3 regions of the Rhizobium sp. BT04 genome follow, and region 2 is predicted to be linked to each of the others. Evidence: riboswitches for the same ligand, from Rfam matches in the RefSeq annotation. Region 2 holds a riboswitch; each other region holds the start of a gene.
What was found. A riboswitch is a leader RNA that binds a small molecule or an ion and turns the genes downstream of it on or off. The one in region 2 is predicted to bind cobalamin.
Positions count from the first base shown of each region.

Region 1 (9,701 bases), 140 kb from region 2:
CTTCGCTGCGCCAGCGCGATTTGCGACTGCCTGCCCGCCCCGAAGCGGACATTCGAATTGTACCTCATCCGTTGTGTCAACCATTGACGATGGTGGCGGCAACAGTGCCTATTGCCGACAGGGAACTGTGGGGCAACGTGGATCATGGACAATCCGTCAAGCAGTGCCGGTAAGCGCGCAGTAACCGTTCGTCGTATTCTCAAGGTCAATCATGCCGGCGAGTTCGGCGCAATTCGTATCTACAGGGCACAGATCTGGATGGCCCGCCGGCTGTTTCCTGACATCGTGCCGGCGCTTTGTGACATGCGGAACGACGAAATCGAGCATTGCCGCCTGTTTCGCGACGCAATGCCTTCAAGGCATGCCAAGCCATGCCGCGTCATGGCATTCTGGAGCCTCGGAGGGTATCTGCTCGGTTTCCTGACAGCCCTCGGTGGGCGCAACATGGTCTGGATCTGTACCGAGGCGGTTGAAAGCACGGTTCACCGTCATCTGGAAGATCAATTGGCATCCCTGGACACCCGCGATCCACAGTTGCATGGCCTTATTGCCTCGATTCAGGAAGAGGAATTGGCTCACCTTAGCGAAGCCGAGAAAAATCAGACACGGCACGGCGTCAGCTATGCGCTGCTTCTGCCCATCGTCGCCGCGCTCACCGATCTGATGATCTGGCTCTCTACATGGGGAGACTCAAGCTGGATGCGCGCCGAAATGGCGCGCTCCAGGCAGATCTAGCGGGAAGCTGTCCCGACCTCCCCTTACGGAAGATTGCCCGCGTCTGCTGGATAAGATCACGAAAATGCGCTAGGATTTTCTCCAAGCTTATTAAGAGAAACACGTTAAGAGACAACGTGCGGCGATCGAGGCCGCATTCGATCATCTACCGTTTGTTCATTCCGGGACGAGCCGTGAAACGCCGAAACCTGTCTCTTGCCCTCCTCCTTGCCTTCGCGACGCCTGCCGCCGCGCAGACGAGTGCTGTCTGCGAGGACCTGCGCGGCCGCCTCGCCGACCTGCCGCGAACGATCGGCAATAGCAACGGCCGGGAAGCGCGCCAATATGCCAGCGCCATGGCCGAGCAGAACCTCGAGCTGCGCAAGGTCCGCTCCGAGCTGCGCAGCAATGGTTGCACCTCGGGCAGCATGGTCGTGATCGGCGGCGAGAATGACGATTATTGCGCCGAGCTGTCGCAGGCCGAAGCCCGCATGATCGACAATATCGGTTATCTCCAGGACCGCCGCAACGAGCTGGCCGGCCAGAACGGCGATGATGGCGAGCGCCGCGAACTGATTGCCGCTCTCGACAGCAATGGCTGCAACAGCGAAAACTTCTATCCCCCGGCCGACCGCAGCGCCGCCGACCCCGCCCCGAGTGTCGAGGAGCAGGCGATGCGCACCGATACCTTCATTCCGCTCGGCGGCGGTGAAGAGGTCGATCCGCGTTACGGCCTGCCGCGAGCCGAGATGCTCTCGCCGGTCAGCACCATGTGCGTGCGCAGCTGCGACGGCGGCTTCTTCCCGATCAGCTCGAACGCCACTTCGGTCGATTTCGGCCGCGACGCTGAGACTTGCGCCAAGATGTGCCCGGGGATCGAGACGGAACTGTTTTATCGTGACGTGACGAGCACCGAAGCCTCGAACATGATCTCGGTCGCAACCGGCACGCCCTACAGCGCCATGAAGAACGCCTTTGCCTACAAGAACCGCACGCCCGGCGAAAAGTCCTCCTGCGCCTGCAATCTCACCGCCTATTACGACGAGATGCGCGGCAAGCAAGCCTTGAGCGAACCGCCGCAACAGGGCTCGATCACATCAATCCGTACCAATCCGCCGGCGAAGGATGCTGCCGCTGCCGCGCCGCAGCCATCCGTTCCCGATCGTCCCTATGACCCCACGCAGAACAAGGTCCGCCAGGTCGGCCCGCAATTCCTCGCCGGAGATCAGGGCTCGATCGACCTCGCCAATCCGGCATCGCCGGGCCCGCAGCCGCAACAGCAGTGATTGGCGGAGCCGGGTTTGAGGCGACGCTGTTCAGCGCTCCCGCCGTCCCCAACCGTCGTGAAACACGAGCTCCTCGAGCGGCAGCCGCTGCCGCCAGCCTTTGACGGAGAGTTCCGGCTCGTCGTAGAGCTTGTCGACGAAACCGGCGCAGAGCCAGGCGACTACCTCGACATGCTCGGGTATGCCGAGAATGCTCTTCAGGTCACCCTCGCGAAAGATACTGACCCAGCCGATACCGATCCCTTCGGCGCGGGCCGCAAGCCAGAGATTCTGTATGGCGCAGACTGTGGAATAGCTATCCATCCTGGGATTGTGCGTGCGCCCCAGCACCACGCTGCCGCTGCGGGTGGGATCGCAGGTTACGCATATGCCGAGCGGCGCCTCGACGATGCCTTCGAGCTTGAGGGAACGGTAGACCTGCCGCCGCTCGCCCTCAAACATCAAAGCCGCTTCCTCGTTGGCCTTCGAAAAAGCATCCTGGATGCGCGCTCGCACGGTTGGACTTTTCACCAGAATGAAATTCCACGGCTGCATGAAGCCGACAGAGGGCGCATGATGAGCAGCCGTCAGCAGCCGCTCCACGACATGGTCGGGCAAGGGATCGGGCAGGAACTGACTGCGCACGTCACGCCGCGTCATGATCGCGTGATAAACGGCCTCGCGTTCGGCCAGCGAAAAACCGGACGCCGCCAAAAGGGCATCCTCATCAAAGGGTCGCATCGTCAAATCCCCAACAACGCAACCGCCCGCCGTCCGCGCGGGTTGGGTCTATCTTGCCAGGCCGGTCTTCTGACTTGGCGTCATCCGTCTGCCGCAGCCTTCCCGGCAAAAGCCAGTGGCGTAGTGATGCGGCAAGCGTCGGCCTTACAGCGTTGGGCACGTTCCGGTCTTGCACCGGATTCCCGATTCTCCCGCCTCATCGGCGGGCACCTGACAGCGCATGTATTTCAGGAAAGTGCGGTGGCGGCAAGCCGCGAGCAGGCGGCGCCGGCACGCGGTCGAGAGGACGGCGCGGCATCCGCCGCGATTCCTCATCCTGAGGTGCCCCGTAGGGGCCTCGAAGGACACGCCGCAGCGCCGCTTCTTTCGTCGTTCACTATTTCGCGTCCACGCCGGTGCACCCGCCTCGCCCTTCGAGGCTCCGGCCTTTGGCCTGCGCACCTCAGGATGAGGCTCTCTTGGGCGTTGGTGCACCCGGCTAAGATGACCGTGCGGCTGCCTGGTTTTGTTGCTTGCCCTTGAAGCGTCTGTCTCCAACGCACCGCCCGCCCCGCGTCGGTTTGAAGCGGCTCGGCAAACCCCTTCATCGATAGTTTCTATGGCCCTATCGCCACCGAAGGCGTATGGACGATATAGTCCCTCGCAGCATCCCGGTTGCCGTGCCCCGCCTGACGCCCATGATCCTCGCGGTCGCCCTGTTCATGGAACAGATGGATTCGACCGTGATCGCCACCAGCCTGCCGGCGATCGCAGCCGATATCGGCACCTCGCCGATCGCGCTGAAGCTGGCCGTCACTAGCTATCTCGTGGCGCTGGCGATCTTCATTCCGATCAGCGGCTGGATGTCCGATCGTTTCGGCGCACGCAATGTCTTCCGCCTGGCGATCTTCGTCTTCATGATCGGCTCGATTGCCTGCGCCTTTTCCCATTCGATCGCGGCCTTCGTCGTCTCACGGCTGATCCAGGGCGCCGACGGCTCGATGATGACGCCGGTCAGCCGCCTGCTTTTGGTCCGGGGAACGCCGCGCCACGAACTCGTCGATGCCATGGCCTGGCTCACCATTCCGGCACTGATCGGCCCGATCATGGGGCCGCCGATCGGCGGCTTCCTCACCACCTATCTCACCTGGCACTGGATCTTCTGGATCAACGTCCCGATCGGCGTGCTCGGCATCATCCTCGTCACGCGCTTCCTGCCGGCGGTCGAGCCGCGCAGTCCGCGGCCGATGGATTTTCCCGGCTTCTTCCTCTGCGGCTTCGGCTTTTCCGGCTTCGTCTTCGGCCTGTCGGTCATCAGCCTGCCGGCCGTGCCCGTCGTCTACGGCTACATCACTGTGGCGATCGGCGTCCTTGCCGGCCTCCTCTATCTCCTGCATGCCGGCCGCGCGCCCTATCCGCTTCTCGATCCGAAAATGTTCCGCTATCCCCTGTTCCGGGCGGCGATCCTTGGCGCTTCGAACTTCCGTATGGGGCTCGGCGCCCTGCCCTTCCTAATGCCGCTGATGCTGCAGCTCGGCTTCGGCCTGACGCCACTGCAATCGGGCTCGGTCACCTTCGTCAGCGCGCTCGGCTCGATGGGATCGAAATTCGCGGCTTCACGCACCTTCAATGCCTTCGGCTTCCGCACCGTGATCTCGATCACCACCTTGCTGGCGGCGATCTTCCTCGGCATCAACGGCCTGTTCACCGCCGAAACGCCGCTGTTCCTGATCATGGCCTGCCTGCTGATCGGCGGCCTGTTCCGCTCCATGGCTTTCTCGGGCGTCAACGCCATGGCCTTCGGCGATATCGACAATGCCGACAGCAGCCAGGCGACCGCGATCAATGCCGTTGCCCAGCGCATCTCCATGGCGATGGGTGTGGCGATTGCCGGCGGCATCCTCGAAATTTCCAGCAGCTTCCATGGCGGCAGGCTGCTGGTTTTGGATTTCCACATCGCCTTCTTCAGCGTCTCGGCAATTTCGGCGCTGGCCTGCATCACCTTCCTGCGCCTGCCGCGCGATGCCGGCGCAGAACTGACGACGCGCCGCCGCAAACACCGGCAGGCCGAGCCCGAAGAGGCGATCGCGGAAAACAGCTGATCGAGGCAGATCTCCAGTGGGCGTGATAGCGAAATAACACGCGTGTGCTCCGGCATCCCTTCTACTTTATGATTTCAGCGCCTTGCAGAAAGGCGACTAGGCCTTTCCCGGGCCGCTGCCGAGCAGAGCGCCTCGTTCGACGCCGAACGGGCTCGCAACGCACTGTTGACGGAGGAGGCGAGCAAGTTCCCAAGATCCTTCGGCGCCGGCAAGGACATGGTCTTCGTCGATGAGATCGAAAAGGACGAATCGACCTAGACGCTGCAGTCGCAGGCAAGCGTCGCAATAGCGGATGACAAGGGAAGGCCGATCGGCGCCATCACCGTCGGCCTGAACGTCGAGGCTCTCGATCTCAGCTTCTGCGTTCATATCGCCCAGAAGCTGCGCGCTTTTGGGCGATATGCTTTTTGCCTCCTGCGGTAACGATTGGTCGTCCCGCAGGAGCCGGATTTTCAGGCCGCAAATTCTGCGTGACATCATGCGGTTGCGACGCTACATACGCCTGATGTCGACCACTTCGATCTACGCCTCGCGATTTTATTGGTACCGCTGCTTCCAGCGGATGCGGGTCTATGCGTAACTGAAGTCGACGCGACGACAACCCGAACAGCCGCTAGTCTACCTGGCGGCTTTTTTGTTCCGCCCGGTATGACCAAACAGGAGCCATACCGTGTCCGATACCATTGATGATCTGCGAATTCTCGAGATCACGCCCCTCACCAAACCCGCCGATATCCTCGCGGAAATCCACCGCGACGCTGTTGTCACCGAAACCGTGACCAGCAATCGCGATGCGATCCATAAAATTCTCCAGGGCGAAGGCGATCGCCTGGTCGTCGTCATCGGCCCCTGCTCCATCCACGACCCCGTTGCCGCCCGGGAATATGCCGCGCGGCTCCAGGAGCAACGACATCGCTTTTCCGACGACCTCGAAATCGTCATGCGCGTCTACTTCGAAAAGCCTCGCACCACCGTCGGCTGGAAGGGCCTGATAAACGACCCGCATCTCGACGGCAGCTATCGCATCGAGGAAGGCTTGAGGATTGCCAGGCGCCTGCTGCTCGACATCAATGCCATGAGCCTTCCGGCCGGCGTGGAATTCCTCGACACGATCACGCCGCAATACATTGCCGACCTCGTCAGCTGGGGCGCGATCGGCGCTCGCACGACCGAAAGCCAGATCCATCGGCAGCTCGCCTCCGGCCTCTCCTGCCCGATCGGCTTCAAGAACGGCACCGACGGGAGCGCCCGCGTCGCACTCGATGCGATCCTGGCCGCATCGCAGCCGCATCACTTCCCCGCCGTCACCAAGGACGGACAGGCGGCGATCGCCTCGACGAAGGGCAATGAGGACTGCCACATCATCCTGCGCGGCGGCAAACAGCCGAACTATGAGGCGGCCGATGTCGAAGCGGTGACCACCGAAGCCGTCAAGCTCGGCGTTGCCCCGCGCATTCTCGTCGATGCCAGCCATGCCAACAGCGGCAAGGACCCGATGAACCAGCCGCGCGTCGTCAAATCCGTCGCCGCGCAGATCGCCGCCGGAAACCGCGACATCAAGGGCATGATGATCGAAAGCAACCTTGTTGCCGGCCGCCAGGATCTCCTTCCCGGCAAGCCGTTGGTCTACGGCCAGTCGATCACCGATGGCTGCATCGACTGGGATATGTCGGTCGCGGTGCTGGAAGACCTGGCACAATCCGCCCGCGAGCGGCGCCGGATTCGCGTTTAGGCGGTGGGGAAATAGCGCACATAGGCGAATTCTTCGCCATCAGGAGACCAGCAGGGCACGTTGATGGTGCCCTGCCCGCCGAACAGCTCGAACAGCGTCTTCAGATTGCCGCCGTCCATGTCCATCAGCCGCAGCCGCACGTCGAGATCGCGGGGATGATCGAAGACCGAGGGGTCGTAGGACAGGATCAGCACCTTGTCGTTTTTGGGCGACGGATGGGCGAACCAGTTGCCCTGATTGTCCGAGGTGACCTGCTCCAGCCCGGTGCCGTCGGGGTGAATGCGCCAGATCTGCATCAAACCGGTGCGGCTGGAATTGAAATAGATCCATTGCCCGTCGGCGGAATAATCCGGTCCGTCATTACGGCCCTCGCCATGCGTCAGCCGCGTCTCGGCGCCGCCGTCGACAGAGATCGTAAAGATGTCGAAAAGGTCGTCGCGGATGCCACAATAGGCAAGCTGGCGGCCATCCGGCGACCAGCCATGCCAGTAGGATGGCAGGTTTTGCGTGACGAGCCGCGGCGTACCGCCTTCGATCGGCTGGACGTAGATCGCCGACTTGCCGAATTCGGTCTTGTCCGAGATAACAATCTGAGTGCCATCGGGCGAAATGCCGTGATCATTGTTGCAGTTGACGGCAAAGCCGGTATCGACCTTGGTGACCTCGCCGCCATCGAGCGGCAGCCGGTAGAGCAGCCCGTCGCCGTTCAGCAGCAGATAGGAACCATCAGGCGAAAAGTTCGGCGCTTCAACCAGCCTGTCCGTCTGCCAGACTTCGCGCGCCCTGCCCGTCCTGACATTATAGATCTCGACCGAGCTGCGCATGTTTCCTCCCAAAAATCTCCACGCCGTCAGCGATCCCGATTGCGCTAGCGATCCCGGAACCGGTTGGTGATCGGATAGCGCCGGTCGCGCCCGAAATTCTTCTTGGTGATCTTCACGCCCGGCGCCGATTGCCGGCGCTTGTATTCGGCGAGATAGAGCAGGTGCTCGACGCGGTGGACGGTCGCCACGTCATGGCCGCGCGCGACGATCTCTTCGACCGCCATCTCCTTTTCCACCAGGCATTCGAGGATATCGTCGAGAACGGGATAGGGCGGCAGCGAATCCTGATCCTTCTGGTCGGGACGCAGTTCGGCCGACGGCGCCTTGTCGATGATGTTCCGCGGGATCACCTCGCCGGAGGGACCGAGCGCACCCGGCGGCACATTCTCATTGCGCCAGCGCGACAGCGCATAGACCTGCATCTTGTAGAGGTCCTTGATCGGATTGAAGCCACCGTTCATGTCGCCATAGAGTGTGGCGTAGCCGACCGACATCTCCGACTTGTTGCCCGTCGTCACCACCATCGAGCCGAACTTGTTGGAGATCGCCATCAGGATGACGCCGCGGGCACGGCTCTGCAGGTTCTCCTCGGTGATGCCGCTGTCCGTGCCCTCGAAAAGGCTGGCGAGCGCACCGCTGAATCCCGTCACCGGCTCTTCGATCGGCACGATGTCGTACCGGCAGCCGAGCGCTTTGGCGCAATCGGCCGCGTCCTTCAGCGAATTCTCGGACGTATAGCGGTAGGGCAGCATGACGGTGCGCACCCGCTCCTCGCCTAGCGCGTCGACGGCGATGGCCGCGCAGATCGCCGAGTCGATGCCGCCGGAAAGGCCGAGCACGACTGTTTTGAAGCCGTTCTTGTTGACGTAGTCGCGAAAGCCGAGCAGGCAGGCGCGGTAATCGGCCTCCTCGCCTTCAGGGATATGCGCCATCGGCCCTTCGGCGCAATGCCAGCCGGCCTCGCCGCGCTTCCAGGTGGTCACCGCAAGCGCGGTCTCGAACTGGCTCATCTGGAAGGCCAAAGACTTATCGGCGTTGAAGGCGAAGCTCGCCCCGTCGAAGACCAGTTCGTCCTGGCCGCCGAGCTGTGCGGCGTAGACCAGTGGCAGGCCCGTCTCGATCACCTGCTTCAGCACCACCTGATGGCGGATATCGACCTTGCCGCGATAATAAGGCGAACCGTTCGGCGACAGCAGGATCTCGGCCCCGCTTTCGGCCAGCGTCTCGCACACGCCGAGATCGCCCCAGATATCCTCGCAGATCGGAATGCCGATCCGCACGCCGCGGAAATTCACCGGCCCCGGCATGGCGCCTTGGTTGAAGACCCGCTTCTCGTCGAATTCGCCGTAATTCGGCAGGTCGATCTTGTCGCGCACAGCAATCACCTTGCCGCCGTCGAGCACGGCGACGGAATTGTAGCGCCCGGTCTCATCCTGCCGGGGAAAGCCGATGAGGACGCCGGGCCCGTCATCGGCGGTATCGGCGGCCAGGCTCTCGACCGCTTTCCAGCAGGCCCGGATGAAGGCCGGCTTCAGCACCAGATCCTCCGGCGGGTAGCCGGAGATGAAAAGCTCGGTCAGGACGAGCAGATGTGCGCCCTCCCGGGCAGCGTCAGCGCGCGCCTCACGCGCTTTGGCGAGATTGGCTGCGACGTCGCCGACCGTTGGATTGAGCTGGCCGATGGCGATGCGGAAGATATCAGAGAGAGCGTTTTCCTGTGTCATGTCATTTATTTAGCCTGCAGCTTCCGCAACGGCAACATGTTCGCTGCGAAAGCACCACCCGGCAGTGACGAAATTTTTATGAAGGGTGCGCCAGAGCGCCGCGGGACTCGATACACATTGCAATTTACAGACGGAGCGGAATACTGCGCCGGAAGCGACAGCATCGGAAACACAGCCATGAATAACTTTTCGAACTTCGTGCACCATCATTTCGACAAGCCAGCCGAAGAGCTCGGCACGATCGAGAAGCGCGTGCTGGCAAAAGCGCACGCGCGCAAGATCATCTCGACCGACGTCAATGCCGCCTTCTCCGCCGAAGCCTCATTCGGCGAGCGTGTCGCCGACGGCATCGCCCGCGTCGGTGGCTCCTGGTCCTTCATCATCGCCTTCCTCGCCTTTCTCGTCGTCTGGACTGTGATCAACACCATCATCCTGGCGACCGGCGCCTTCGACCCCTATCCCTTCGTCTTCCTGAACCTGATCCTGTCGATGATCGCCGCCATCCAGGCGCCGATCATCATGATGTCGCAGAACCGCCAGGCCGAACGCGACCGCTTCGAGGCCGCCAAGGATTACGAAGTCAATCTCAAGGCCGAACTCGAAGTGCTCTCCCTGCACCA
Region 1 covers NZ_CP125652.1:909,649-919,349, forward strand. The annotation lists gene QMO82_RS13010 (demethoxyubiquinone hydroxylase family protein) at 145-735, shown strand; gene QMO82_RS13015 (DUF2865 domain-containing protein) at 909-2,000, shown strand; gene bluB (5,6-dimethylbenzimidazole synthase) at 2,031-2,720, opposite strand; cobalamin riboswitch at 2,762-2,949, opposite strand; gene QMO82_RS13025 (MFS transporter) at 3,398-4,801, shown strand; gene QMO82_RS13030 (3-deoxy-7-phosphoheptulonate synthase) at 5,472-6,533, shown strand; gene QMO82_RS13035 (PD40 domain-containing protein) at 6,530-7,357, opposite strand; gene QMO82_RS13040 (NAD+ synthase) at 7,402-9,081, opposite strand; gene QMO82_RS13045 (DUF1003 domain-containing protein) at 9,259-9,701, shown strand, end outside.
Region 1: another riboswitch for cobalamin. It lies ahead of bluB (5,6-dimethylbenzimidazole synthase); the one in region 2 lies ahead of cobU (bifunctional adenosylcobinamide kinase/adenosylcobinamide-phosphate guanylyltransferase).

Region 2 (9,701 bases):
GCTGTGCGACCGGCTGATCGCCGAGGGATTTCCGATCTGGCGGGCGAGCATCCGAATGCCCTCCATCCATCCCATGTATCGCGGCATCTCGGCCAATTTCATCAGGGGCGGCGTCACGACCATCGAAAATGCCGAACACGGCATTGCGGGGGAGCGCATTTTCGAGGAGACGCCGATATTCTATCTTTTGAACCGTGGCGAAAGAAGAGGGCGGTGGAGCTTGGAGAGAGGCGAGGGCCTCGCCTACAGCGAGCTTCACGAATTCGCGCTCGCCGGAGGCACGGATCACGTCATCAGCCTTTTCGAATTCCCGAAGGAGGTTGCGTTGCGCGGATTTGGTTTTTCGCTGACCAGCGACGCGCCGGGCGGATTTTCCGATCAACAACTTGGGATTGTCGAAGCGCTTTTCCCGGCGCTGGGGCTTGCGGCCTACCGCGTGGCGGCATCGAAGACCGCGACCGATATCCTCGCCGTCTATACCGGCGCCAGGACGAGTGCGCGCATTCTCGCCGGCGAAACCCAGCGGGGAACGGGCGGCTCCATCAATGCCGCGATCCTGCTTGCGGACCTCAGGAATTTCACCGCCCTGACCGAAGCCTATCAGCCCGAAGAGATCGTCGGCTTTCTGAACGAACATTTCGAACTGATCGACCGGCATGTCGAGGAAAATTCCGGCGAGATCCTGAAGTTCATGGGCGACAGCGTGCTGGCGATCTTTCCGACCGATGCGGACGATCCGCAACGGGCCTGCGTGGCGGCACTCGCTTCGGCGAGGAACCTGCTGAAGGCAAACGAGGCGCTCAATCGCGAGCGGACGGGCAATGGCGGCCCCGATATCGGCGTCGACGTCGTTCTGCATCTCGGCGAGGTTTTCTACGGAAATGTCGGCGCCCATGGCAGGCTCGATTTCACGGTGATCGGCAGGGCGGTCAACGAGGCCTCACGGCTCGAAAAGCTCTGCGGCACGCTGGATCAACCCCTCTTGATGTCGGAGAGCTTCGCGACGACCTGCGCCGCGCCTTGCCAATATCTCGGATCGTTCGAGCTGCGCGGGGTTTCGAAGCGGGCTGATGTCTTCAGGCTCGCCGACGCCGCTGAATAATTCAAAGTGCAGCAGCGTCCTTTGAGCGTCTGAAAAGACGTGGGGCGCTGTCGGTCGGAGCGGCTCAGATCTCGCCTGACACTTCGCGGCGGCGGCGGTCGAGTTCTTCGCTATAGCGGCGCAGCGTGTAGCTTTCGCTGAGCTGGCCGATCACCTTGCGTTCGATCAGATTGTTGACGACGGCGAGCGCTTCGCTTTCGCTCTTGTCGAAGATCGCCGCCGCCTGCCTGGCATTCATCTGCGGCTGCAGGAAATCGTTGCGGTAGCGGATGAAGTCGGCAAGCGACTTGCCCTCGTCCTGGGCGTCGGTCGGATTGGCGTAGATCTCCGGCACCAGCACCAGGCCCACATATTTGTCGCTCTCCTCGACAAGGATGACGCGTTGGGTCGAGCCGATCGGGAAGGCCTGCTTGAATTCTTCCAGCGAGATGCCTGATTTGGCGGTCTTGACGTCTGATCGCATCAGCTTGTTGACGGTCAGGTTGCGAATCCAGCCCACGTCGTGGGCGCTGCGGATGCTCTCGCCGCGCAAGTGGAAGCGCCACGTGGCGAAGGAGTAGCCGAAGGTCGAGCGCACCACGAGCGACGAGGTGATGACGGCGGCAAGCACCAGTGCGGTAATCGGGAAATCGCCGGTGATTTCCAGCGCCAGGAAGGTCATCGTCAGCGGCCCGCCGATGACGGCGACGGCGAGCGAACTCATGCCGACCACGGCATAGATAACAGGCGTCAGCGTCGCATCGGCGAAATAGGGGCCGCAATAGGCAAAGAGCTTGCCGAGCAGGGCACCCATGAACAGCGAGGCGAAGAACAGGCCGCCCCTGAAGCCGGAGCCGATCGAGATCGCCGAGGCGAAGGATTTCAACAGGAAGAGGCCGATCAGCGTCGGGATCGCCACATCGCGGGAGAGGTTGAGATGCAGCGCGCCGTGGCCGGCCGAAAGCACCTGCGGAGAGATCATCGCCAGCAGTCCGACGACGATGCCGCCAAGCGCCGGGCGGAAGGGCGGAGCGATCGCACTCTTGCGCGCCAGTTCCTCGACGAAGGCGACGCCCTGCATGATCAGGATGCCGACACCGGCGCAAAAGGCGCCGAGCAGCAGGGCCGGGATATAATCGGCCGGCACGACCGTGCCGAAGCTGCCGATATCGATGGCGAAATCGCCGTCGGCAAGCAGCCTTGCAATGAGAGTGGAGACAAGGGCCGAGACAACCACGGGGGTCAGCGAGACGATCGTATAGGTGCCGATGATCAGCTCGAAGGCATAGAAGGCGCCGGTCAGCGGCGCGTTGAAGGCGGCGGCGATAGCGCCGGCCGCCCCGCAACCGACGAGCACGCGCAGATCAGAGCGGCGAAGCTGCAGCTTCAGGCCGAATTTCGAGGCGATGCCGGCGGCAAGCTGGGTATAGCCGGCCTCGAGCCCGACGGAGGCGCCGAAGCCGTTGGAGATCAGGTTCTGCACGGCAACGATGATGCTGTCGGTCAAGGACAGGCGGCCGCCATGCAGAGCATTGGCCTCGATCGGATCGACCATCGGCTTCTTGCGTCGTTTCGCCAAGATGAAAAGCAACAGCCCGAGCAGGATGCCGCCGACGACAGGGGCCGCGAGCAGCAGCAGCTTGTCGTCGATGTCGGACGAGCTCAGCCTTTCGTCGTCGGCGATGCCGAAGACCAGCCGGTGCAATTCATTGGAGACGAAGCTCATGCCGGTGACGGCAAGCCCCGAGGCGATGCCGACGACAGCGCCCGCAAGCGACAGGCCGACCTCGCTGCGGCGGGTCAGCGCACGCAGCCGCCCCGGATCAAAGAAAACACGCAGCGCGCGCAGACGGCGCCGATCCAATTTCATAAGCATGGCCAGACAACTAGGCGGGGAGAGGCTCGGTCAAGGGCGGTGGCGCAGTCCGCTTGCAGTGCAATTGCGGCGAAAAGCCGGCGTTCGGGTCAAATATTTATGACGTAAGTCTCTGATAAAAGACGATATTTTTGGTGGAGTAAGTCATGTTTGAATGAGTGCGCCGCCTTACCGGCGATCGGGCGGCCGTCAAGGCCGGTTGACTTCACTCCCGGGCTTGCCTAACCATCCCTCAACGGATGGTCACCTGACCATCCTGATATAACGGATGGTTCCGGATCGGTGTAGCGCCCTTCCGGATGAAAAGGGAATGTGACGGGGCGGACCCAAGCCGGGCGCCTTTATCACAGCCGACCCCGCGACTGTAGAGCGGTCAGGGTCTTCCATCCGGCATCGAGCGCTTCCGGCCGGCCCCTGCAATGGTGCAGGCGGGACGGATGGGCGATATGCCGGAAAAGCCACTGGACATGCATGGTGATCAACCGGGGTCGGACGCCTCTATATCTACGAATCGTCCACTCTTTCACCGATGCAGCCGGGAAGGCGAGGCAGATCCGCCGGCAGGATCAGGGCGACCGGTTTCCGGTCTGCCCCGATCGGCCGACAACCGCGAGCCAGGAGACCTGCCATCCCGTGCCGGGCGAAAAGCCCAACCCTGGGCGCTATGCCCGCTGCCAGCACGGAGGTTGTCTTGGCTGAACGATTGAATTCAGCGCGGCCTGGTGCGGCGCGGCTTGGCGAGACCTTACAGGTGTCGGCGCCTTCCGTTGCGGCGTGTTTGGTGGGCACATTCCTCTCCTCCCTCATTCCTGTGCTCGTCACAGGAATCCAGTGCGCCCAAGTCGTTGGGCGCGGAGGACTCCCCTTTAACCGAGTCATTCACGGCGCGGACGCGCCGTGGCTGGATTCCTGTGACATCCCTCGGGCAAAGTCCGAGGAAGGGAATGAGGGAGGGTGGCGGAGCGTCGCGTTTCCTCTGGCGACGGTCTGCATATGACAAGCGCCCCATCCAACACCGTCTTCATCCTCGGCGGCGCCCGCTCCGGCAAATCCCGCTTTGCCGAATCCCTCGTCACCGCAACCGGCCTCGACCGCCACTACGTCGCCACCGGCCGTGCCTGGGACGAGGAGATGCAGGCGCGCATCATCAAGCACAAGGCCGATCGCGGCCCGTCCTGGACGACGCATGAGGAGCCGCTCGATCTCGTCGGTAAGCTCGCCGCCATCGACGGCGAGGGGCGTATCGTGCTGATCGACTGCCTGACGCTCTGGGTCACCAATCTGATGATGGAGCAGCGTGACATGGCGGCGGAATTTGCCGCCCTTGCCGATTTCCTGCCCGGCGCCAAAGCGCGGCTCGTTTTCGTTTCCAACGAGGTCGGCCTCGGCATCGTGCCCGACAATCGCATGGCGCGGGATTTTCGCGATCATGCCGGCCGGCTGCACCAATCGATCGCGGCGAAGGCCGCTGAAGTCTATTTCATCGCGGCAGGCCTGCCGCTGAAAATGAAGGGTTAAGTCCATGAACCAGCAGAAGATTCCCGCAACCGTCATCACCGGCTTCCTCGGCGCCGGCAAGACGACAATGATCCGCAACCTGCTCACCAATGCCGGCGGCAAAAAGATCGCGCTCATCATCAACGAATTCGGCGATCTCGGTGTCGACGGCGACGTGCTGAAAGGCTGCGGTGCGGAGAATTGTAGCGAGGACGATATCATCGAGCTCACCAACGGCTGCATCTGCTGCACCGTCGCCGACGATTTTATTCCGACGATGACGAAGCTGCTCGAGCGCGAACAGCGGCCCGACCATATCGTCATCGAAACCTCGGGCCTCGCCTTGCCGCAGCCGCTGGTCGCTGCCTTCAACTGGCCCGATATTCGCACCCAGGTGACCGTCGATGGCGTCATCACGGTGGTTGACAGTGCGGCCGTGGCCGCCGGGCGTTTTGCCGACGACCATGATGCCGTCGATGCGCGCCGCGCCGAGGATGAATCGCTCGATCACGAAAGCCCGATCGAGGAGCTGTTCGAGGATCAGCTCACCTGCGCCGATCTCATCGTTCTCAACAAGACCGACCTGATCGACGTCGCCGGCCTTGGCCGCGTGAAGAGTGAGGTCGCCTCGCGCATTGCCCGCAAGCCCGTGATGATCGAAGCCAGGAATGGCGAGGTGCCGGCAAGCGTGCTGCTCGGCCTCGGCATCGGCGCGGAAGACGATATCGCCAACCGCAAGTCCCATCACGAGCTGGAGCATGAGGACGGCGAGCCGCACGATCACGACGAATTCGACAGTTTCGTCGTCGAGCTTGGTGCGATTGCGGATACATCAAGTTTCGTCGAGAAGCTGAAGGGCATCATCGCTGAGCATGATGTGCTGCGCCTCAAGGGCTTCATCGAGGTTTCCGGCAAGCCCATGCGCCTGCAGCTGCAGGCCGTGGGTGCGCGCATCGACCAATATTTCGACCGCGCCTGGGCACCGGGTGAAGCGCGCAACACGCGTCTCGTCGTCATCGGCCTCCACGAGATGGATCAGGACGCGGTGCGCAAGGCGATCGAAGCGCTGGTCTGAGGATAGAGAATGCATCTGCTTCTGGCCCAGCAGGGGACGATCAGTGACGGCGACGAGGCCATCGACCTCGGCCAGTCGCCGGGCGATGTCCTGTTCCTCTCGGCCGCCGACACCGAGCTTGCGGCAATCGCCGCGGCTCATGCCGGCGGGGCGAGCGGATATGCGCTGAGGCTTGCCAGCCTGATGAGCCTGAAGCATCCGATGTCGGTCGATACCTATGTCGAGCGGACGGCGCGGCATGCGAAGCTGATCATCGTGCGGGCGCTGGGCGGAGCGAGCTATTTCCACTATGCGCTGGAGGCGTTGCATGCGGTCGCGGCTCGCAGCGGGGCGCTGATTGCAGTGCTGCCGGGCGATGCCAAGCCGGATGCGGGACTGGTTTCTTTTTCCAATGTTGATCTCGACGATCTCAATGCGCTCTGGGCCTATCTGATCGAGGGCGGCGATGCCAATGCGCGGGCTTTTCTCGATTATGCCGGGGCGATGTTGTCGGGTGCCGAGAAGCCGGCACCGGCGGTGCCTTTGATGAAGGCGGGGATCTGGTGGCCGGGGCGAGGGCTGATCGGGGTTGAGGAATGGCTGCCGGTTGTTGCTGCGGAGGTGTCTTCGGGTGTGGCGATGGTCGCAGAGGAGGGATTTGAACCCCCGACAGTCGCCATCAGCTTCTACCGCGCCCTCGTTCAAAGCGGCGAGACCGGGCCGATCGAGGCACTGGTCGAGGCGCTGGCCGCACTCGGCCTTCGGCCACTGCCGGTCTTTGCCTATAGCCTCAAGGATCCGATTTCCAAAGGCATTCTCGAAAGCGTGTTTTCGGCGCTGAAGCCCGATGTGGTCATCAATACCACCGGCTTTGCGGTCTCCGCGCCGGGTGCGGACCGGCAGCCGACGGTGCTGGAGGCGAATGGGGCGATCGTGCTGCAGGCGATCCTCTCGGCCTCGTCGAGGGATGCCTGGGCCGCTACCTCTCAGGGCCTTTCGGCGCGTGATCTCGGCATGAACGTTGCGCTGCCCGAGGTTGACGGCCGAGTGCTGGCGCGGGCTGTCTCCTTCAAGACGGCGGCGCGCTACGACGCGGCGGTCGAAACGAATATCGTCGCCAGCGAACCGGATGCCGGCCGGGTGCGTTATACGGCGGAGCTTGCCGCCAACTGGGCGCGGCTGCGCGGGACACCGGCGCAGGGCCGGCGCATCGCGCTCGTGATGGCGAACTATCCGAACCGTGATGGCCGGCTCGGCAACGGTGTCGGCCTCGATACGCCGGCCGGAACCATCGAGGTGCTTCGCGCGATGGAGGCAGCGGGTTATCCGGCCGCCGATATTCCGGCCAACGGTGACGCGCTGATCCGGCATCTGATGGAGGGGCCGACCAACTCGGGACGCGACGGCAGGGTCATCCGCGAGACACTTTCCCTGAGTCGCTACAACGGCTTCCTGGAATCTCTTCCCAATCAGATTCAGGATGAGGTGCGAGCCCGCTGGGGTAATCCCGAGGACGATCCGTATTTTCGCGAGGGCGTCTTCGCCCTGCCTTTCGCCCGCTTCGGCGGGGTGCTCGTCGGCATCCAGCCGGCGCGGGGCTACAATATCGATCCGAAGGAGAGCTATCATTCGCCGGATCTCGTACCGCCGCACGGTTATCTCGCTTTCTATGCCTTTCTGCGCCGTGAATTCGCGGCCCATGCGGTCATTCACATGGGCAAACACGGCAATCTCGAATGGCTGCCGGGCAAGGCGCTGTCGCTGTCGGAGAACTGCTATCCCGAGGCGATCCTTGGGCCGCTGCCGCATCTCTATCCCTTCATCGTCAACGATCCGGGCGAGGGCACACAGGCCAAGCGCCGGACTGCAGCTGTCATCATCGATCATCTGACGCCGCCTTTGACGCGGGCCGAGAGCTACGGACCGCTCAAGGACCTGGAAGCGCTGGTCGACGAATATTACGAGGCCTCCGGCGGCGATCCCCGCCGCATCCGCCTGCTCAGCCGGCAAATTCTCGATCTTGTGACCGATATCGGACTCGACCGGGATGCGGGCATTGCCGAGGGCGAGAGCGAAGGCGAGGCGCTGAAGAAGCTTGACGCCTATCTCTGCGATCTCAAGGAAATGCAGATCCGCGATGGCTTGCATGTGTTCGGCGTGTCGCCCGAGGGACGGTTGCTGACCGATCTGACCGTGGCGCTGGCGCGGGTGCCGCGCGGACTGGGTGAGGGCGGGGATGCGAGCTTGCAGCGGGCGATCGCTGGGGATGCGTTCGGAAACCCCTTTCAGCCAAAAGACCCCGCCCCAACCCCTCCCCACAAGGGGGAGGGGCTTGCTGGGCGCGCCGTCACTGCATCAGCTTTGGTCGCAGAGGTTGCCGCGAGTGCAGCGATAAGCCCCTCCCACCTGTGGGGAGGGGTTAGGGAGGGGTCTTCCTTCGACCCTCTCGACACGGATATGGCAGCCGTTTGGAGCGGCCCACGGCCGGATATCCTCGCAGAAATTCTCGACACCCTTTGGCGCACCCACGGCGACACCGTCGAGCGCATCGAACTGCTCGCCGCAAAGTTCGTTTCCGGCGAGATGGCGTGCCCGCTCCTCTGGTCCCAAACCAGATCGGTGCTCGCGGAGATCGAAACCCGTCTCAAGCCTTCCATCCTCGCTTGCGGCGCCGCGGAAATCGAAGGGCTGCTCAGAGGCCTCGATGGCCGGTTCGTCGTACCCGGTCCCTCCGGCGCCCCGACCCGCGGCCGGCCTGATGTGCTGCCCACCGGCCGCAACTTTTATTCGGTCGACAGCCGCGCCGTGCCGACGCCGGCGGCTTACGAGCTCGGCAAGAAATCCGCCGAGCTTTTGGTGCGCCGTTACGTGCAGGATCACGGCGAATGGCCGGTTTCCTTCGGCTTGACGGCCTGGGGCACCTCGAACATGCGCACCGGCGGCGACGATATCGCCCAGGCTTTGGCACTGATCGGCGTCAAGCCGCTCTGGGACATGAGTTCGCGCCGGGTCACCGGCTATGAGATCATCGCGCCGGCGATGCTCGGGCGGCCGCGCGTCGACGTGACGCTCCGGATCTCCGGCTTCTTCCGCGATGCCTTTCCCGAGCAGATCGCCCTGTTCGACAAGGCGGTCCGCGCCGTCGGCGCGCTCGAAGAGGACGAGACGGACAACCCGATTGCAGCGCGCATGCGCGGTGAGATGGCAAGGCTTGCCGCCGCCGGTCTCGACGCGGCCTCGGCGAAACGCCGGGCGGGCTACCGGGTTTTCGGCTCGAAGCCCGGCGCTTACGGCGCCGGATTGCAGGCGCTGATCGACCAAAAGGGCTGGGAGCGGCGCGCCGATCTTGCCGAGGCCTATCTCGTCTGGGGCAGCTATGCTTATGGGGCCGGCGAGGAGGGCAAGGCCGAACGCGGCTTGTTCGAGGAACGGCTGCGCTCGGTGCAGGCGGTCATTCAGAACCAGGACAATCGCGAGCACGATCTGCTCGACAGCGACGATTATTACCAGTTCGAGGGCGGCATGGCAGCGGCGGCCGAACAGCTCGCCGGCGCGCGCCCTTCGATCTATCATAACGACCATTCGAGGCCGGAAAAGCCGGTGATCCGGTCGTTGGAAGAGGAGATCGGCCGCGTCGTGCGCGGCCGCGTCGTCAATCCGAAATGGATAGCGGGCGTCATGCGCCACGGTTACAAGGGCGCGGCCGAGATCGCCGCCACCGTCGATTATCTCTTCGCTTTTTCGGCGACGACGGGGGCGGTCGGCGAACATCATTTCGAGGCCGTCTACCAAGCCTTCGTCGCCGATCCCACTGTGCGCAGCTTCATGATGGAGAAGAACCCGGCGGCATTCGACGAGATGCGGGAGCGGCTCAGCGAAGCGATCGACCGCAGCCTCTGGACGCCGCGCAGCAATTCGGCCCGGTTCGACCTGGCCGCCATACAACGCAATGAGGTAAACTGATGAGCGACGAGACCCCGGACAACAACGCGGGCGGCAAGGACGATGCGCGGCACGCCGAGAAAATGGCGAAGAAGAAGGTCGCGCGCGACAAGATCATGGCGACCAAGACCGATGGCAAGGGCCTGATCATCGTCCATACCGGCAAAGGTAAGGGCAAGTCGTCGTCTGCCTTTGGGATGATCTTCCGCCACATCGCCCATGGCAAGCCGTCCGCCGTCGTGCAGTTCATC
Region 2 covers NZ_CP125652.1:1,047,110-1,056,810, reverse strand. The annotation lists gene QMO82_RS13740 (adenylate/guanylate cyclase domain-containing protein) at 1-1,102, shown strand, start outside; gene QMO82_RS13735 (chloride channel protein) at 1,167-2,957, opposite strand; cobalamin riboswitch at 3,210-3,603, shown strand; gene cobU (bifunctional adenosylcobinamide kinase/adenosylcobinamide-phosphate guanylyltransferase) at 3,951-4,475, shown strand; gene cobW (cobalamin biosynthesis protein CobW) at 4,480-5,529, shown strand; gene cobN (cobaltochelatase subunit CobN) at 5,539-9,471, shown strand; gene cobO (cob(I)yrinic acid a,c-diamide adenosyltransferase) at 9,471-9,701, shown strand, end outside.

Region 3 (9,701 bases), 1.1 Mb from region 2:
CGCTTTCGGCATTCTGGCGCTGCTGCCGGTGGAACTGATCCTGCAGGTCGGCTCCGGTTCCGGCCTTGCCATGGTCTTCGCGCTGCTAATTGCCGCGATCGTCTGGAACCTCGGCACCTGGTATCTCGGCCTGCCGTCGTCGAGCTCGCATACGCTGGTGGGATCGATCATCGGCGTCGGCCTCGCCAACCAGTTCTTGGCGCCGGCAGGCACGGCGACGAGCGGCGTCGACTGGTCGCAGGCGACCAATATCGGCCTGTCGCTTTTGATCTCGCCGCTGATCGGCTTCGGTCTTTCCGCCGTGCTTCTGCTGGTTATGAAAGTCCTGGTGCGCAACAAGGCACTCTACGACGAACCGAAGGGCAACCAGCCGCCGCCGCTCTGGATCCGCGCGATCCTGATCTTCACCTGCACCGGCGTCAGCTTCGCCCACGGTTCCAACGACGGCCAGAAGGGCATGGGCCTCATCATGCTCATCCTGATCGGCCTCGTGCCAACCGCTTTCGCGCTGAACCGCACGCCCGATGTCAACTATCTCGAGGCTTACAAGTCGGCATCGGTCCAGGTGGAAACCGCGCTCGGCAAATATGTGAAGCCCAGCGTGACCGTCACCGACTACAAGGCCGAGATCAGCAACGCCGTCAAGAACAAGACCTGGACGGATGCAACGACGCCGGCTCTGCAGCAATATATCCACCAGACGAGCGCCGAAGTCGCCGCCTTCCCGACGCTGGAAGCGGTGCCGACCAATCTCGTCGGCAACGTCCGTAACGACATCTACCTGATCGGTGAGGCGCTGAAGCTGATCGACAAGCAGAAGCTGCTGCCGATGGACGCTGGCGACCTCAGTGCAGTGACGAACTACCACAAGGCGGTCGACAATGCGACGAAGTTCATCCCGCTCTGGGTGAAGGTGGCGGTCGCGATCGCGCTCGGCCTCGGTACGATGGTGGGCTGGAAGCGGATCGTCGTCACGGTCGGCGAAAAGATCGGCAAGACGCATCTGACCTACGGCCAGGGCGCGGCAGCCGAAGTGGTGGCGATGGTCACCATTGCCTCGGCCGATCATCTCGGCCTGCCGGTCTCGACCACGCATGTTCTGTCGTCCGGCGTCGCCGGCACCATGGCGGCGAACGGTTCCGGCCTGCAATGGTCGACCGTGCGCAACATGCTGATGGCCTGGGTGCTGACGCTGCCGGCCTCGATCGCGATCGCCTTCGTGCTGTTCGTGATCCTGCGGCAGGTGTTTTAGAGCAAATTCCAGGAAGAGTGCAAAGCGGTTTTCCCAGGCAAAGCGCTAAGCGGTTTTGCCGGGAATCGCGTCAAAACAAAGGGTAGAGCGCTCCGTCAGGCCGTGGAGGCCAGACTGGTATTGCGATCGCTGATGAAGATGCCCGCCTCGGCGGCGGGCATCGCCTTGCCGAAGAGATAGCCCTGGCCGATATCGCAGCCAAGCTGCAGCAGGAAGGCGAGCTGGCTATGCTCCTCAACGCCTTCCGCTGTTGTTTTGATGTTGAGGCTCCTGCCGAGGCCGAGCATGGCGCGGACGATCTTTTCCTGGCGTTCGTCGTCGCGATAGGTGGCGATGAAGCTCTTGTCGATCTTGATCTTGTCGAAACGATAGCGGGCGAGTTGGGCGAGGCTCGAATAGCCGGTGCCGAAATCGTCGAGGGCGATCTGGATGCCGGCCGCGTGCAGTTCGTCGAGAACGACGACGGCGATGGCGGGATCCTGGATCAGCGCATTTTCGGTGATCTCCACTTCCAGGCGCTGCGGCGGCAGCCGGCTTGCCGAGAGAACCTTGAGGATGCGGGAAGTCAGGAGCCTGTCTTCCATCTGCACCGGCGAGACGTTGAAGGACAAGGTCACATGCTCCGGCCAGGTGAGTGCGTCGCTGCAGGCCTGGGCGAGAAGATCCTCGAACAATGCGGTGATCATGCCCGTCTCCTCGGCGATATCAATGAAGACAGGCGGCGGGATGTTGACACCATCATCGCCGATCCAGCGCGCCAAGGCCTCGAAGCCACAGAGCTGGCCGGACTTCAGGTCGATCAGCGGCTGATAGAAGGGTTTGATCGCCTTGGTGGAAATTGCAGCACGCAGCCTGGTTTCCAGCGCGGCGCGTTCCGTTACCTTGTCCTGCATCGACGGTTCGAAGACGAAATAATGGTTGGGTCCGCGTGATTTCGCCTCGTACATGGCAAGGTCGGCACGATGGGCGGCATCTTCAAGGGGTTCGGCTCCCTCGACCCAGCGGTCGTAGCCGACGCTGGCGCCGACTTCGACGGCAAAGCCATCGATATGGATCGGCCGGGTAATGGCCTGGATCAAAAGCTTGGCAAAACGCTCCTCGCGTTGCGCCGTCAGGGCGAACGCGACGATGACGAATTCGTCACCGCCGAAGCGATAGACGCAGTCGGCATTGCCGAGCGCGCAGATGCGTCTGGCAACCTCGATCAACAGGACGTCGCCGCCCTTGTGGCCGACGAGATCGTTAACTTTCTTGAAGCCGTCGAGGTCGACGGAGAAGAGGGTGACGTTGCGGCCCCACTCCTCGATCTCGGCCTCGTCGGTCTTGATCGGCCGGGAAAGAATCTTGCGCTCGAAGGCGTAGCGGTTCGGCAGTTTGGTCAGGTGGTCGTGGGTTGCGGTCCAATCGGCCTTTGCCTGAGCGGCGGCGCGCTGTTCCGTTTCCTTGCGCAGGTCGGCGATGCGCAGCACCGAATAGATGAAGCTCATGGCACCGGCGATGCCCAGCGCCAGAACGAGCTTGTCGGCGCCGTATTCGCCGAAACCGGTCATGAAGAAGGCAAGGCTGTCGTCAAGCTGCAGCAGCGTGCCGAGGAGCCAGAGAGTGATCCCGAACCCGACGATCGACACACATTGCCTTCCGGCCCTGCTCTGGAAAAATACCGGCACCACGCCTTCTCCATCTCCAACCTTCGCGGAAGTAGCACAAAAGTCTGAAATGTTCGTTGAAACCAGAAGGCGAATTATCGGAGGCGGCAGCCTGTTGCTGTACCGTCAAGGGACCAGAGGGGTGCTTTTGCGAGACCGAGAAACGCTGAGCGCGGTCTTCGTCGTGATTGCAGACTGGCGTGTGAAAAGAACGAAGGCGAGCGTGCCATGGCACCGCTCGCCCTTTCGTGCTTCAGGCGGTGACGATCAGCAGCGGGACGCTGACGATGAGACCGACCAGAACTGTGACTGTGGCAAAACGCATCAAACGCAAGCGTCGCGTGCGCTCCCCACTCCAATCATATGTCATTCTTCCATCTCCTTGGGATAAGGAAGTAGTCCCCGCCAAACCGGGTTCAATAGAGATGACGCGATTTGCTTGTGTAAGGCTGGATAAGTTTATGCAGCGATTCAAGGTGTTACAGCGGCCTCGGGCTCTAATGCGGAAAGCGTAGAGACCAGCGCCGTCCATCAGTGGTCATGTGAATGACGGCGAGTGGCTCGACGTCGCTCAGCCAGAAGGAAGGGAGTGGCGCCTGAAGCACATGCGCCACCGCTGCCCGAATGACGGCCGCGTGGCTGACGGCGATCACATGGCCGCCGAGGCTGGATTCATTGTCCATCCAGCTGGCGACCCGCCTGCGCAGATCAACAAGGCTCTCGCCGCCATGCGGGGCAGCTTCCGGATCGCTCATCCAGGCCAGGAGGTTTGCCGGCTCGTCTGCCTCGACCGTGGTGATCGACCTGCCGGCCCAGCGGCCATGGTCGCAGTCGCGAAGCGCCTGATCTATCCGGGCGTCAAGGCGAAGCGCTTCCGCGGTCTGGCGCGCGCGTAAGGCGGGGCTCGTGGCGATACGGTCGGCGCGGGGAGGGGCAGCCATGCTGGCCGCTTCTTCCTCCGCCTTGTCTTCCAGCGGTTCGTCGAGCGGGAACAGGGCTTTGCGGCTTGCCATCGTCGCGCCGTGGCAGATCCAGGTGAGGCGCGTATTCACCATCGTTCTGATCTCCCGGAATGCGGCTCCAGCGTCTTTGCCGGCTTGTGAAGTTTCGTTGACAGTCTCTTCGGCGTGCAGATATAACCGTGCTGTTGCGGGTTTGGAAGCCGGTGGAAATCCGGCACGGTCGCGCCACTGTGACCAGCGTGTCGAAAGCTCTTCGCGTTGGAAGTCAGACCCACCTGCGTAAGCACTCTTTCGACTGAACGCGTCATTCCCGGAGGAATACATGTCTGACACCACTTTCGCGCCCGCAGCAGTACCGGCGCCGATCCCCTTAGGAGAGATCCTGCCCTGGGCGATCTTCGGCGGCCTGCTGATGCTCATCGTCCTCTATTTCGTCGGTACCGAGGAAGGCGCAATGGCGCTGTTCAATGGCATGTATGTGCACGAATTCGTGCATGACGGTCGTCATCTCCTCGGCTTTCCCTGCCACTAAAGCGCGTCGCGATCTTTCAGATTCGCTTCTCGCGCCTTAGGTCTTGTTTTGCGCATGTCGTTCTCGCGAAACCGCTCACACAGTTTTGCGCGACATGCTTTAGGGGAGTTCCTGACATGGTTGGAAACCTTCTGCTTCGCGGCATGCTCGCGGGCCTGATTGCCGGTATTCTCGTTTTTGCCTTCGCCCATACCTTCGGCGAGCCGCTGGTCGATGCGGCCATCGCCTTCGAGGCGGCGACTGCGCAGGCGGCCGGCGAAGCTGCTGAACCTGAAATCGTCAGTCGCGCCACGCAGGCCGGTCTCGGCCTTTTTACCGGCGTCATGGCCTACAGCGTCGCCGTCGGCGGGCTTTTTGCGCTTGCCTTCGCTTTCGTGCACGGGCGCTTCAGCAGCCTTTCGGCGCGCGGCACTTCGGCGGTCATCGCCCTTGCCGCCTTCGTGGCGATCGTTCTTGTTCCCGGGATCAAGTATCCGGCCAATCCGCCGGCGGTCGGCAATCCCGACACGATCGGCGTCAGGACCGAAATGTTCTTCCTGATGATCGTCGTTTCGCTTGCCGCGCTGGTTGCCACAGTGGCGCTGTCGCGCCGTCTTGCCGAACGTTTCGGTCTCTGGAACGGTGCGATCATCGCCGGCATCGCCTATCTCGTCTTCATCGGCCTCGTGCTCTATCTGCTGCCGCCGATCAACGAGGTGCCGGAGAATTTCTCGGCGATGGTGCTCTGGCGGTTCCGCACGACCTCGCTCGGCATGCACGTGATCCTCTGGGCAACCTTGGGCCTCGCCTTCGGAGTGCTGGCGGAAAAGCAGCTTGCCGTGAAAGGCGGGCCGCAACGAGGTCGGCCGGCAACGGCGTTTCACTGAATGCATCGAGGGGCGCCGCATACCGGCGCCCTGAACTTTTCGGGCAAACATGAAAAGCAGCCGAACCATACCGCTCCTGTCGACGGCGTTTGTCGGCGTCGCCTTTTCTTGCGTGGTTGCCGGAAACGCCTTTGCCCATAGCCGCAGCGGCGGCGGCAGCCATGCCGGGCTGGATATCCCCGAGATTTCCCATGGCGAGATGGCGGTGATTTCAGACTATCGCAGTGGGATCATTGACCTTGCGTCGCAAGCGGTCGATACCAACGAGCGGTTCCGCCGCGTGCTGAACTATGCCGAAATCCAGTATTCCTATTGTCTATGGGGCCGGATGCCGGGTAGCGTGACGGACGAGGAAAGCCCGTTCAACCAATGCGCCCATGCCTATCTCGCAGCGACCAAGGCCGTCTTGTTTTCGATGCGTGAGATGCCGCGGGAGAGCGCTGCGGCGGGTGAAATCATTTCCGCGGTCGACGCCGACATGGTGCGGCGCGGCCTTGCGCTCGTCACCTGCCGGTTCAGCGGCGAGGCCTTCAACACCGCCGATGTTGTCAAGCCGCACTGGAGCAAGGTACCGCTTCATCCAGCCAGTATGGCATCGTTGACGGGGCTTGCCGCATTGTTCGGCGTTGGTTTTTATGCGCTTCGCCGCTTGCTGCGGCCGGAGGCTCAATCGTCGGAATAGCGCTGCTCGCGCCACGGATCGCCGTAGATGTGGTAGCCGTTCTTTTCCCAGAAACCGGCCTCGTCGTCCGGCATAAGCTCGATGCGGCGCAGCCATTTGGCGCTTTTCCAGAAATAGAGATGCGGCACGACCAGGCGCATCGGGCCGCCGTGATCCGCCGTCAGCGGCAAGCCTTCCCAGGCGGTGGCAAGGATCGCGTCCTCGGCGGCGAAATCGGCGAGCGGCAGGTTGGTGGTATAGCCGTCATAACTGGTCAGCATGACGTAACCGGCTTCCGGCTTGGGCATGGCGAGATCGAGCAGATCGCGCGTCGAGACGCCCTTCCATTTGTTGTCGTAGCGCGACCATGTGGTGACGCAGTGGATATCGCTGACCTTAGTGCTCTGCTCGATCGCGTGGAAGGCGGCCCAGGTGAGGGTGAGCGGCGTTTCGACGAGGCCGCGCACCTCGAGCCGCCAAGTATCCGTAGAGACAACAGGCTGCTGGCCGAGATCGAGCACCGGCCAGTTCTTGACGAGGTGTTGGCCGGGCGGCAGGCGCTCGGTTTCGGGTCGGCTGATGCGGCCGGTCAGGAACTTGCCTTCGGCGGCCCAGCGACGCTTGGATGTGGTGAGCTTGCTGTCGGCGGGTGTCTGATCGTCGCTCATGGGCGGGGCCTCCTTGCGGTGCAGCAATAGGATATCCGCGTTCGTTAAGTGTCAAGTTTCGGCAGGCCCTTGGAAATCCCCGTCCGTCTCATTAAACTCGGCACTGTCGGGCCTCGCTGGGGAGTGGAGGCAGAAAGGGGAGGAGCGGGATCTGTCTTTGCGATATCGCGCGATAGCGGCGTTGCTCGTGGTGCCGCTGATCACCTTCGCCTTCTTCACCTATGGAAGCGCGATCGCGACGCGCGCCTATATGGCGGAAGCCTCGGCGCAGGCGGGAACGGCGCTGCGCCTTGCGGTCTCGGCGCTCAGCGGGCATCTCAACCGCTACGAAGCGCTGCCGGCGCTGATCGCCGATCACGAGGACATCAAGGAATTGGTGAGCGCGCCCGAGGATACGGCGCTGCGCGATGCCGCCAATCTCTATCTCAAGGAGATCAACGGGCTGCTGAAATCCTCCGACATCTATGTGGTCAAGCCTGATGGAGAGACGATCGCGGCGAGCAATTACGATGGACCGGCAAGCTTCGTCGGACAGAATTTCAGCTACCGGCCCTATTTCCAGGACGCGATCGAAGGCCGGCAGGCGCGGTTCTACGCGCTCGGCACCACCTCGCTGAAGCGCGGCTATTATTTTGCCGCGCCGATCCGGATCGATGCGGCTATTCGCGGCGTCATCGTCTTCAAGGTCGATATCGACATGATCGAATCGTCCTGGGGCGGCGGCGAATACAAGATCTTCGTCTCCGATCCGGAGGGCATCATCTTCATGTCCGGCAGCCCGGAATGGCTCTATGGCGCCATCCTGCCGCTGACGGCCGATCGCATCGCGCGCACGGAAGCGTCGCGACGCTATGCCAATGCCAGGCTGACGGCGCTACCGGTGACGCGCCAGCGCCTCGAGCCGCATGAGCTGATGACGCTGGCCGGCGAGCGCGGCTCGAGCGAATATCTGGTGCTCTCGCATTACATGCCGGCCGAGGACTGGACGGTGAACGTGCTGATGGAGACGAGTTCCATCCGTGCCCAGGCGCGCACCGCGCTTGCGGCGGTCTTTCTCGTCCTCTGCATTGCCGGGCTCGCGGTCGCGGTCATTCGCCAGCGGCGGGCGCGGCTTGCCGAGCGCATGCAGATGCAGGCCGACGCCCGCAACGAGCTGGAGCGGCGCGTCGAGGAACGCACGGCCGATCTTGCCCGCGTCAACAGCCGCATCGAAGAAGAGATCGCCGAGCGGCGACTGACCGAGCAGCAGCTCCGCCAGACACAGGCCGATCTGATCCAGGCCGGCAAGCTCGCCGGCCTCGGGCAGATGTCGGCTGCGCTTTCGCACGAGTTCAACCAGCCGCTCGCCGCCGCCAAGACCTATACCGACAGCGCCTCCGTTCTCATCGATCGCGGCCGGACGGAGGAGGCGCGGGACAATATTAAGCGTATCGGCGGGCTCATCGACCGCATGGCCGCGATCAGCCGGCACCTGCGCAACTTCGCCCGCAAACCGAACGAGAAGCTCGGGTCGGTTTCTCTCGACGAGGCGATGCATGACACGCTCGAGATCATCGCTTGGCGGCTGAAAGCGGCGGATGCCGAACTCCGGCTCGATCTCGGGCCGTGTCCGCCGGTTGTGCGCGCCGGTTCGGTGCGTCTGCAGCAGGTGCTGGTGAATGTGATCTCGAATGCGGCCGATGCGGTGGAAGGGCTGGATGACAGGCGCATCGAAGTTTGCGCCTTCGAGGAGGCCGGCAAGGTGATGCTGACGATACGCGATCACGGGCCGGGCGTGCCGGCGGCGATCGCCGAGCGCATCTTCGATCCCTTCTTCACGACGAAGGGCGTCGGCAAGGGACTCGGTCTCGGGCTTTCGATCTCCTACAACATTATCAAGGATTTCGGCGGCAGCCTGACTGCTGCCAATCATCCTGAAGGGGGGGCGGTCTTCCGCATCGAGCTGCAATCGGCGGCGGGGCTGATGCCGGAGGCGGCGGAATGAACGATGCGAAGATCCTGCTGGTTGACGACGAGGAGGAACTGCGCCGCTCGACGGCGCAGGCGCTGGAGCTCTCCGGCTTCAGCGTCGAGACCTTTTCGAACGGCGACCATGTGCTGGAACTGATCGGCTACAGTTTTCCCGGCGTCGTCGTCAGCGATATCCGCATGCCCGGCATGGACGGCATGACGCTGATGCAGAAGATCCGCGAGATCGATCAGGAGGTGCCGGTCATTCTCGTCACCGGCCATGGCGACGTTCAGCTTGCGGTGAAGGCGATGCGCGAAGGCGCTTACGATTTCATCGAGAAGCCGTTTACGCCTGAAATGCTTGCCGGCGTCATCCGCCGGGCGATGGAGCGGCGCGGCCTCGTGCTCGAAAACCGGCTGCTGAAGGCGGTCGCCGGCAAGCGCGACGATATCGAGGCGCGGCTGCCGGGGCGCACGCAGGTGATGGTGGATCTGCGCTACCGCATCCGCGCGATCGGCGCGAGCGATGCCGATACGCTCATCGTCGGCGAGACCGGCGCCGGCAAGGAAGTGGTGGCGCGGGCGCTTCACGATATCAGCGCCCGGGCGAGCCGGCCGTTCATCGCGATCAATTGCGCCGCGCTGCCGGCAAACCTGATCGAGAGCGAGCTCTTCGGCCATGAGATCGGGGCCTTTCCGGGGGCGGTGAGGCCGCGCTACGGAAAGTTCGAACATGGGCGCGGCGGCACCATCCTGCTCGACGAGATCGGCTCCATGCCCTTCGACCTGCAGGCGAAGTTCCTGCGGGTGCTGCAGGAACGGGTGATATCAAGACTCGGATCGAACGAGGTCGTGGCGCTCGACGTGCGCTTCATCGCGACGAGCAAGGTCGACCTGGAAGCGGAAGTGGCGGCAGGGCGCTTCCGCGCCGACCTCTTCTACCGGCTTGATGTCGCAACGCTGCATGTGCCCTCGCTGTCGCAGCGGCGGGCCGATATTCCGCTGCTCTTTCTGCAACTGGTGCGGGAGGCGGCCGCCCGCTACGGCCGCGACGAGGGGGCCGTGCCGCCGGAGATGATCTCCGACATTGCCCAGCGCGACTGGCCGGGCAATGTGCGTGAACTCAGGAACGCCGCCGACCGGCTGGTTCTCGGCCTCGACAAT
Region 3 covers NZ_CP125652.1:2,103,214-2,112,914, reverse strand. The annotation lists gene QMO82_RS18880 (inorganic phosphate transporter) at 1-1,252, shown strand, start outside; gene QMO82_RS18875 (bifunctional diguanylate cyclase/phosphodiesterase) at 1,348-2,919, opposite strand; gene QMO82_RS18870 (histidine phosphatase family protein) at 3,396-3,950, opposite strand; cobalamin riboswitch at 4,033-4,154, shown strand; gene QMO82_RS18865 (CbtB domain-containing protein) at 4,183-4,392, shown strand; gene QMO82_RS18860 (CbtA family protein) at 4,509-5,258, shown strand; gene QMO82_RS18855 (hypothetical protein) at 5,308-5,940, shown strand; gene QMO82_RS18850 (sulfite oxidase-like oxidoreductase) at 5,925-6,587, opposite strand; gene QMO82_RS18845 (sensor histidine kinase) at 6,745-8,571, shown strand; gene QMO82_RS18840 (sigma-54 dependent transcriptional regulator) at 8,568-9,701, shown strand, end outside.
Region 3: another riboswitch for cobalamin. It lies ahead of QMO82_RS18865 (CbtB domain-containing protein); the one in region 2 lies ahead of cobU (bifunctional adenosylcobinamide kinase/adenosylcobinamide-phosphate guanylyltransferase).